One region of the Asanoa sp. NPDC049475 genome, then DNA from elsewhere that is predicted to be linked to it. Evidence: predicted binding sites of a transcription regulator. Region 1 holds the regulator's gene; the other holds the start of a gene.
The links. Region 1 encodes HrcA, which represses chaperone genes, less so after heat shock. Its sites were predicted from a motif close to GGTTNGCACNCTCNNNNNGAGNGTGCNAACC; they were not measured.
Positions count from the first base shown of each region.

Region 2: a site for HrcA is predicted at 1,191-1,221, ahead of groL (chaperonin GroEL). Genes of this name have one in related genera too.

Region 1 covers NZ_JBFAPY010000006.1:43,801-47,140, forward strand. The annotation lists gene AB0J88_RS24255 (16S rRNA (uracil(1498)-N(3))-methyltransferase) at 1-210, opposite strand, end outside; gene dnaJ (molecular chaperone DnaJ) at 232-1,368, opposite strand; gene hrcA (heat-inducible transcriptional repressor HrcA) at 1,433-2,452, opposite strand; gene AB0J88_RS24270 (DUF4870 domain-containing protein) at 2,614-3,237, shown strand; gene hemW (radical SAM family heme chaperone HemW) at 3,270-3,340, opposite strand, start outside.
Region 2 covers NZ_JBFAPY010000001.1:275,476-278,815, forward strand. The annotation lists gene AB0J88_RS01290 (serine hydrolase) at 1-435, opposite strand, end outside; gene AB0J88_RS01295 (cold-shock protein) at 687-887, shown strand; gene groL (chaperonin GroEL) at 1,413-3,032, shown strand; gene AB0J88_RS01305 (hypothetical protein) at 3,213-3,340, opposite strand, start outside.

The DNA.
Region 1 (3,340 bases):
GTACGCCCGGGATCGGATCGTCAGGGTCAGGCTGTTCTTGCCGGCACCCGTGACCACCGCCTCCGCCGTCGCGCCCCGGCCGTCGGCGAGGAGCAGCTCCTCGCCGGGGCCGATCCGTTGCACGGCGGCGGCATGCCGTCCCTCAGGGCCGTCGAGCACGAACTCGTCGCCGTTAGGCAGCGCGTCGACCAAAAACTGAGATCTGCTCACTGTGCTGTTGGACGCAAGGCGTCAGTGTCCGTTGAACGCGTCGCGCACCCGGGAGAAGAAGCCGCCCTGCTTGGTCAGCTCGGCCACCTCTTCGCCCCGGGACCGGGAGAACTCGCGCAGCACGCGCTCCTGGTCGGCGGTCAGCTTGGCCGGGGTGCGCACGTCGAGGTGCACGTAGAGGTCGCCACGCCCGGCGCCGCGCAGGTGCGGCACGCCGCGGGCGCGCAGCCGCAGGGTCGAGTTGGGCTGGGTGCCCGGCTTGACGTCGACCGTCTCCTCGCTGTCGAGCGTCTTGATGGTCAGTCGGGTGCCGAGCGCCGCCGCCGTCATCGGCACGGTGACCCGGCAGTGCAGGTCGTCGCCCTTGCGGGAGTAGACGTCGTGCGGCCGCTCGTGGATCTCGACGTAGAGGTCGCCGGCCGTGCCGCCGCCCGGACCGACCTCGCCCTGCTGGGCGAGCCGGATGCGCATGCCGTCCTCGACGCCGGCCGGGATCTTCACGGTCAGCGAGCGGCGGGTGCGCACGCGGCCGTCACCGGCGCAGGTCGGGCAGGGGTGCGGGATGACCGTGCCGTAGCCCTGGCAGACGGTGCACGGGCGGGACGAGACGACCTGGCCGAGGAACGTGCGCTGGACCGACTGCACCTCGCCGCGGCCGCCACAGGTCTCGCAGGTGGCCAGGTGGGTGCCGGCCGCGGTGCCGGCGCCGGCACAGGTGGTGCAGAGCACAGCGGTGTCGACGGTGATCGGCGCCTCGACGCCGAACGCGGTCTCCAGCAGGTCGAGCTCGAGCCGCAGGATCGCGTCGGCGCCGGGCCGGGTGCGCGGGCGCGGGCCACGCGCTCCGCCGCCGCCGGCCGCGCCGAAGAACGCGTCCATGATGTCCTGGAAGCCGACGAACGGGCCGGCACCCGGGCCACCACCCGGCCCACCGCCGCCCGGGGCGAGCGGGTCGCCGCCCAGGTCGACGATCTGCCGCTTCTGGTCGTCCGAGAGCACCTCGTACGCGGCGTTGATCTCCTTGAACTTCTCGGCCGCCGCGGGATCGGGGTTGACGTCCGGGTGGTACTGACGCGCCAGCTTGCGGTAGGCGCGCTTGATCTCGTCGTCGCTGGCGTCTCGGGCGACGCCGAGAATCCCGTAGTAATCCCTGGCCACTGTGTTCTGAGTCCTCATGTCGTCTCGCTTGTGCCGGCCGCCGGTGATCAGGTGGGGGGTGGTGTCAGTTCTGGGCCAGCATCTCGCCTACGTAGCGTGCCACGGCGCGCACGGTCGCGATGGTGCCGGGGTAGTCCATCCGAGTGGGTCCGAGCACACCCAGGCCACCCACGATCGTGACGCCGGGGCCGTAGCCGGTGCTCACGATCGAGGTGCCGCGGAGGTTGTCGATCTCGTTCTCGTCGCCGATCCGGACCCGGGTTATCGGCTCCACCTCGCCGATCAGCTTGAGGAGGATGACCTCCTCCTCAAGCGCCTCGAGGATCGGGCGCAGCGAGCCCTGGAAGTCGAGCAGCCCGCCGCGGGTCAGGTTGGCCGTGCCGGCCAGCGCGACCCGCTCCTCGTGCCGCTCGACCAGCGTCTCCAGCAGCACCGTCGACAGGGCGACGGTGGCCGCGCGCAGCTCCTGGGGAGCCTCGTCGACCAGCGCCTGCACCAGTGGCGGCGTGTCGGAGAGCTTGCTGCCACAGAGCTTCTCGTTGGTCAGCCGACGCAGGGTGGTGACCTGGCTCTCGTCGAGCGGCGCCGGCAGTTCCACCTGGCGTTGCTCGACCCGCCCCGTGTTGGCGATCATCACGACCATCAGCCGCGTGGTGGAGATCGGCACCAGCTCGAGGTGGCGAACCGTCGAGCGGGCCAGGCTGGGGTATTGGACGACCGCCACCTGACGGGTGATCTGGGCGAGCAGCCGCACTGTGCGGTGCACCACGTCGTCGAGGTCGACCGCGCCCACCAGGAACCGCTCGATCGCCCGGCGCTCCGCCGGGCTCAGCGGCTTGACCGTCGAGAGCCGGTCGACGAAGAGCCGGTAGCCCCGGTCGGTCGGCACCCGGCCGGCGCTGGTGTGCGGCTGCCGGATGTAACCCTCGTCCTCGAGCACCGCCATGTCGTTGCGCACCGTGGCGGGGGAAACGCCCAGCTGGTGGCGCTCGACGAGGGACTTGCTGCCGACCGGTTCCTGGGTGGCGACGTAGTCCTCGACGATCGCCCGCAGCACGTCGAGCTTGCGGTCATCGAGAGCCATGCGTCACCCCCTTGCGCCCTTTGGCACTCGACTGTAGCGAGTGCCAGTCTACGACGCACCCGTCCGCCTGGCGATGATCGGTGTTTGCCGTGGCCAAGCTGTCCAGAACAAGTCAGAACTCCCATCTGGCGCGGGTTGATCGATACCCCTACGGTGCAGGCATGACTGAGCCACCCCGGCCGCCCGGCGAGGGCTACCCGGATCCCAACTCCGCACCGCCTCCCACCTCGGGTGGCGGCGCCTACCCGCCGCCTACCTCGGGTGGCGGCGCCTACCCGCCCGCCGGTGGCTACCCGCCGCCGGGTGGTGGCTACCCGCCCCAGGGCGGTGGCTATCCCCCGCAGGGTGGCGGCTACCCGCCCCAGGGCGGTGGCTACCCACCACAGGGCGGCGGCTACCCGCCCCAGGGCGGTTACTACGGTGGCGCGGCCCCGGCGGGCTTCGCCAACAGTGAAGAGAAGACCTGGGCGATGGTCGCGCACTTCGGCGGCGCGCTCGGCGCGTTCGTCAGCCTCGGCGTGCTCGGCTTCGTGGGCCCGCTGGTCGCCTACCTGGCCAAGGGTCAGCAGTCGCCGACGGTCCGGGCGCACGCCGTCGCGGCGCTGAACTTCCAGCTGCTCTGGTCGATCATCGCGTTCGTGCTGGTGTTCGTGAGCTGGTGCCTGCTCTTCATCCCCAGCGTGATCGTCCTGGTGCTCCAGGTGATCTTCGGCATCGTGGCGGGCGTCAAGGCCAACGAGGGGCAGCTCTACCGCTACCCCATGAGCGTCAACATGATCAAGTAGTTCCCCGGTTCGCGATCTGCTCGGCTCGCTTCTCAGTCGAGCAGGTCGCGGACCACGGCGTCGGCGAGCAGGCGGCCCCGCAGGGTCAGCACCGCGACGCCGC
Region 2 (3,340 bases), on a different contig from region 1:
GGTGAGGCCGCACATGTTGATCATTCGAAAGATCGAGTCTTGGCCGCCGAGAAGGTCGTACACGACGATGGCGGCGTCGTTGTCGCTGTCCCGGATCATGATGGACAGCTGGTGCAGCCGAAAAACCGAAGGCTCCTCGCTTTTATCTTCGGAAAGTCTTAGGTAATCGGCGGCCAACCATGCCTTCACCATCGACATGGTGTCGCTCGGTTCGGCCATGTTCGATGAGCCGGTGATCCGTCCGCTCCGCCGGTCCAACAACGCCCAGGAGAGAAAGCCGTCGACCTGTGCGGTGACGGCTCCGACCCGCAGCTCGGGGGTCCGGCCGCGGGCCGCCGCCTGGCCCGCTCGTTTCGCCGAAGCGGCTGTGACCTGCTCCTTCGGCACCACGTGGCGGATCGCGAAGGCAGTGCCGGCGACGATCAGCAGGACCACGGCGACGATTGGGAGCGTGTTCCGTGCACGGGACCGATGCCGGCCGGGCTGTGCGCCGTGTCTGCCTCGAAACACGTTCGGTTAACGAGCGAGGCGTCGGTAAGGGCGCTGAGCGTGTCCATTTTGGGGTAGTGCACGGTCGTCACTCCTCGTGTACCTTACGATTTCGGCCGCAATGTTCGAGGGCTCACCAACAACCTTGAATGGGCGGTCTTGGACCGGCAGGCGCATCAAAGGTTAGGAAGTGCACCGTGGCACAGGGCACCGTGAAGTGGTTCAACAGTGAAAAGGGCTACGGTTTCATCGCGGTCGATGGAGGTCAGGACGTCTTCGTCCACTTCTCCGCGATCCAGATGGACGGCTACAAGTCGCTAGACGACGGCCAGCGCGTCGAGTTCGAGGTCGCGCAGGGGCAGAAGGGCCCGCAGGCGGAGCAGGTCCGCCTAATTTGAAGCGAAGTCCAGCCGGGCACCGCACCCGGGTCCGCGACGACCTAGCGCCGATCCCATGAACGGGGTCGGCGCTTCTTTGGCTTTGTGAGCGGCCGCACGGTTGCATCATGCATCGAATCTCGCCATCTATTCGCGACTTTGCCCATTGCGGACAGGGGCACCTTTCAACAATCGACCGGTCACTAAACGCCCCCGGTACGCGCTGCCGGCCGACGGTGATCATCCGGTCTCGACGGGGACCCGGCGCGGTGCCCCGGGCGGCCGACTTCGCTTGCACTCGCCTGGTCCGAGTGCTAAACAAGTCATTGGCACTCACCAACCGTGAGTGCCAATGGTCGGGGCGGTGGGGCCACCGTCGAGCCCTAAGGAGACGGGCTCGGCAAGGGGCCGGTCGTCGCGGGCTATCCGGCCCGGCCGGCGGACGTCACTGTCGCCAGGTAGTGACGTCCGAAGGTGCGTAAACAGGCGGTTCTCCGTGGCCGACCAGGCCGCGGCAGCCGCGAGTGTCCAGGAGGACAACGCCGTATGGCCAAGATCATTGCGTTCGACGAGGAGGCGCGCCGCGGCCTCGAGCGGGGAATGAACACCCTCGCCGACGCCGTCAAGGTGACGCTGGGCCCCAAGGGCCGCAACGTCGTGCTCGAGAAGAAGTGGGGCGCGCCCACCATCACCAACGATGGTGTGAGCATCGCCAAGGAGATCGAGCTCGAGGACCCGTACGAGAAGATCGGGGCCGAGCTGGTCAAGGAGGTCGCCAAGAAGACCGACGACGTGGCCGGTGACGGCACGACGACGGCGACCGTCCTCGCCCAGGCACTGGTCCGCGAGGGCCTGCGCAACGTCGCCGCCGGCGCCAACCCGATGGCCCTGAAGCGGGGCATCGAGGCCGCCGTCGCGCGCGTCGCGGAGGAGCTGGCCAAGATCGCCAAGGACGTCGAGACGAAGGAGCAGATCGCCTCCACCGCCTCGATCTCCGCTGGTGACACCAGCGTCGGCGAGATCATCGCCGAGGCGATGGACAAGGTCGGCAAGGAAGGCGTCATCACCGTCGAGGAGAGCAACACCTTCGGCCTCGAGCTCGAGCTCACCGAGGGCATGCGCTTCGACAAGGGCTACATCGCGCCCTACTTCTGGACCGACCCGGAGCGTATGGAGGCCGTCCTCGACGACCCGTACATCCTGATCGTCAACAGCAAGATCTCGTCGGTCAAGGACCTGCTCCCGATCCTCGAGAAGGTCATGCAGGGCGGCAAGCCGCTGCTGGTCATCGCCGAGGACGTCGAGGGCGAGGCCCTGGCCACCCTGATCGTCAACAAGGTCCGTGGCACCTTCAAGTCCGTCGCCGTCAAGGCCCCGGGCTTCGGTGACCGCCGCAAGGCCATGCTGACCGACATCGCCATCCTCACCGGTGGCCAGGTCGTCAGCGAGGAGCTGGGCCTCAAGCTCGAGGCTGTCGGCCTCGACATGCTCGGCCACGCTCGCAAGGTCGTGGTGACCAAGGACGAGACCACCATCGTCGACGGTGGTGGCGACCAGGACCAGATCCAGGGTCGGGTCAACCAGATCCGTGCCGAGATCGAGAAGAGCGACTCCGACTACGACCGCGAGAAGCTGCAGGAGCGCCTGGCCAAGCTGGCCGGCGGTGTTGCGGTCATCAAGGTCGGCGCGGCCACCGAGGTCGAGCTCAAGGAGCGCAAGCACCGCATCGAAGACGCGGTCCGCAACGCGAAGGCCGCCGTCGAAGAGGGCATCGTCCCCGGTGGTGGCGTCGCGCTGGTGCAGGCCGGCAAGACCGCCTTCGACAAGCTCGACCTGGTCGGCGACGAGGCGACCGGCGCGACGATCGTGAAGATCGCGCTCGACGCCCCGCTCCGCCAGATCGCCGTCAACGCCGGCCTCGAGGGTGGCGTCGTCGTGGAGAAGGTCCGCAACCTGGAGACCAACCACGGCCTCAACGCCGCGACCGGTGACTACGTCGACCTGCTCAAGGCCGGCATCATCGACCCGGCCAAGGTGACCCGTTCGGCGCTGCAGAACGCGTCGTCGATCGCGGCCCTGTTCCTCACCACCGAGGCTGTGGTGGCGGACAAGCCGGAGAAGGAGAAGGCCCCGGCTGCGCCGGGTGGCGGTGACATGGACTTCTAAGTCCACCAGCAACAAACGAAAGGGCGGTCCGCGCGAGCGGGCCGCCCTTTCGGCTGTCCGCGGTTGCGCGGGCTTTGCTCTGCACCCATATACGCACCGCAGGTCAGAGCGGTGGTGCGTATATGGGTGCAGAGCAAAGCGGGTGGGGCCGCGCGCCGAGATCGGCGGGCGCGGCGGCTGCTAGCGGCGCTGGTTGCGGCGTTTGTCCGCTCGGCTCGTGGCGTTGCGGGGCGGTCCTGGCACGGGGAAGTCGCTGGGGAGGGTCAGGTCTTCGTCCACCGGCGGCGGTGGGTCGCCGGCCGTGGGGA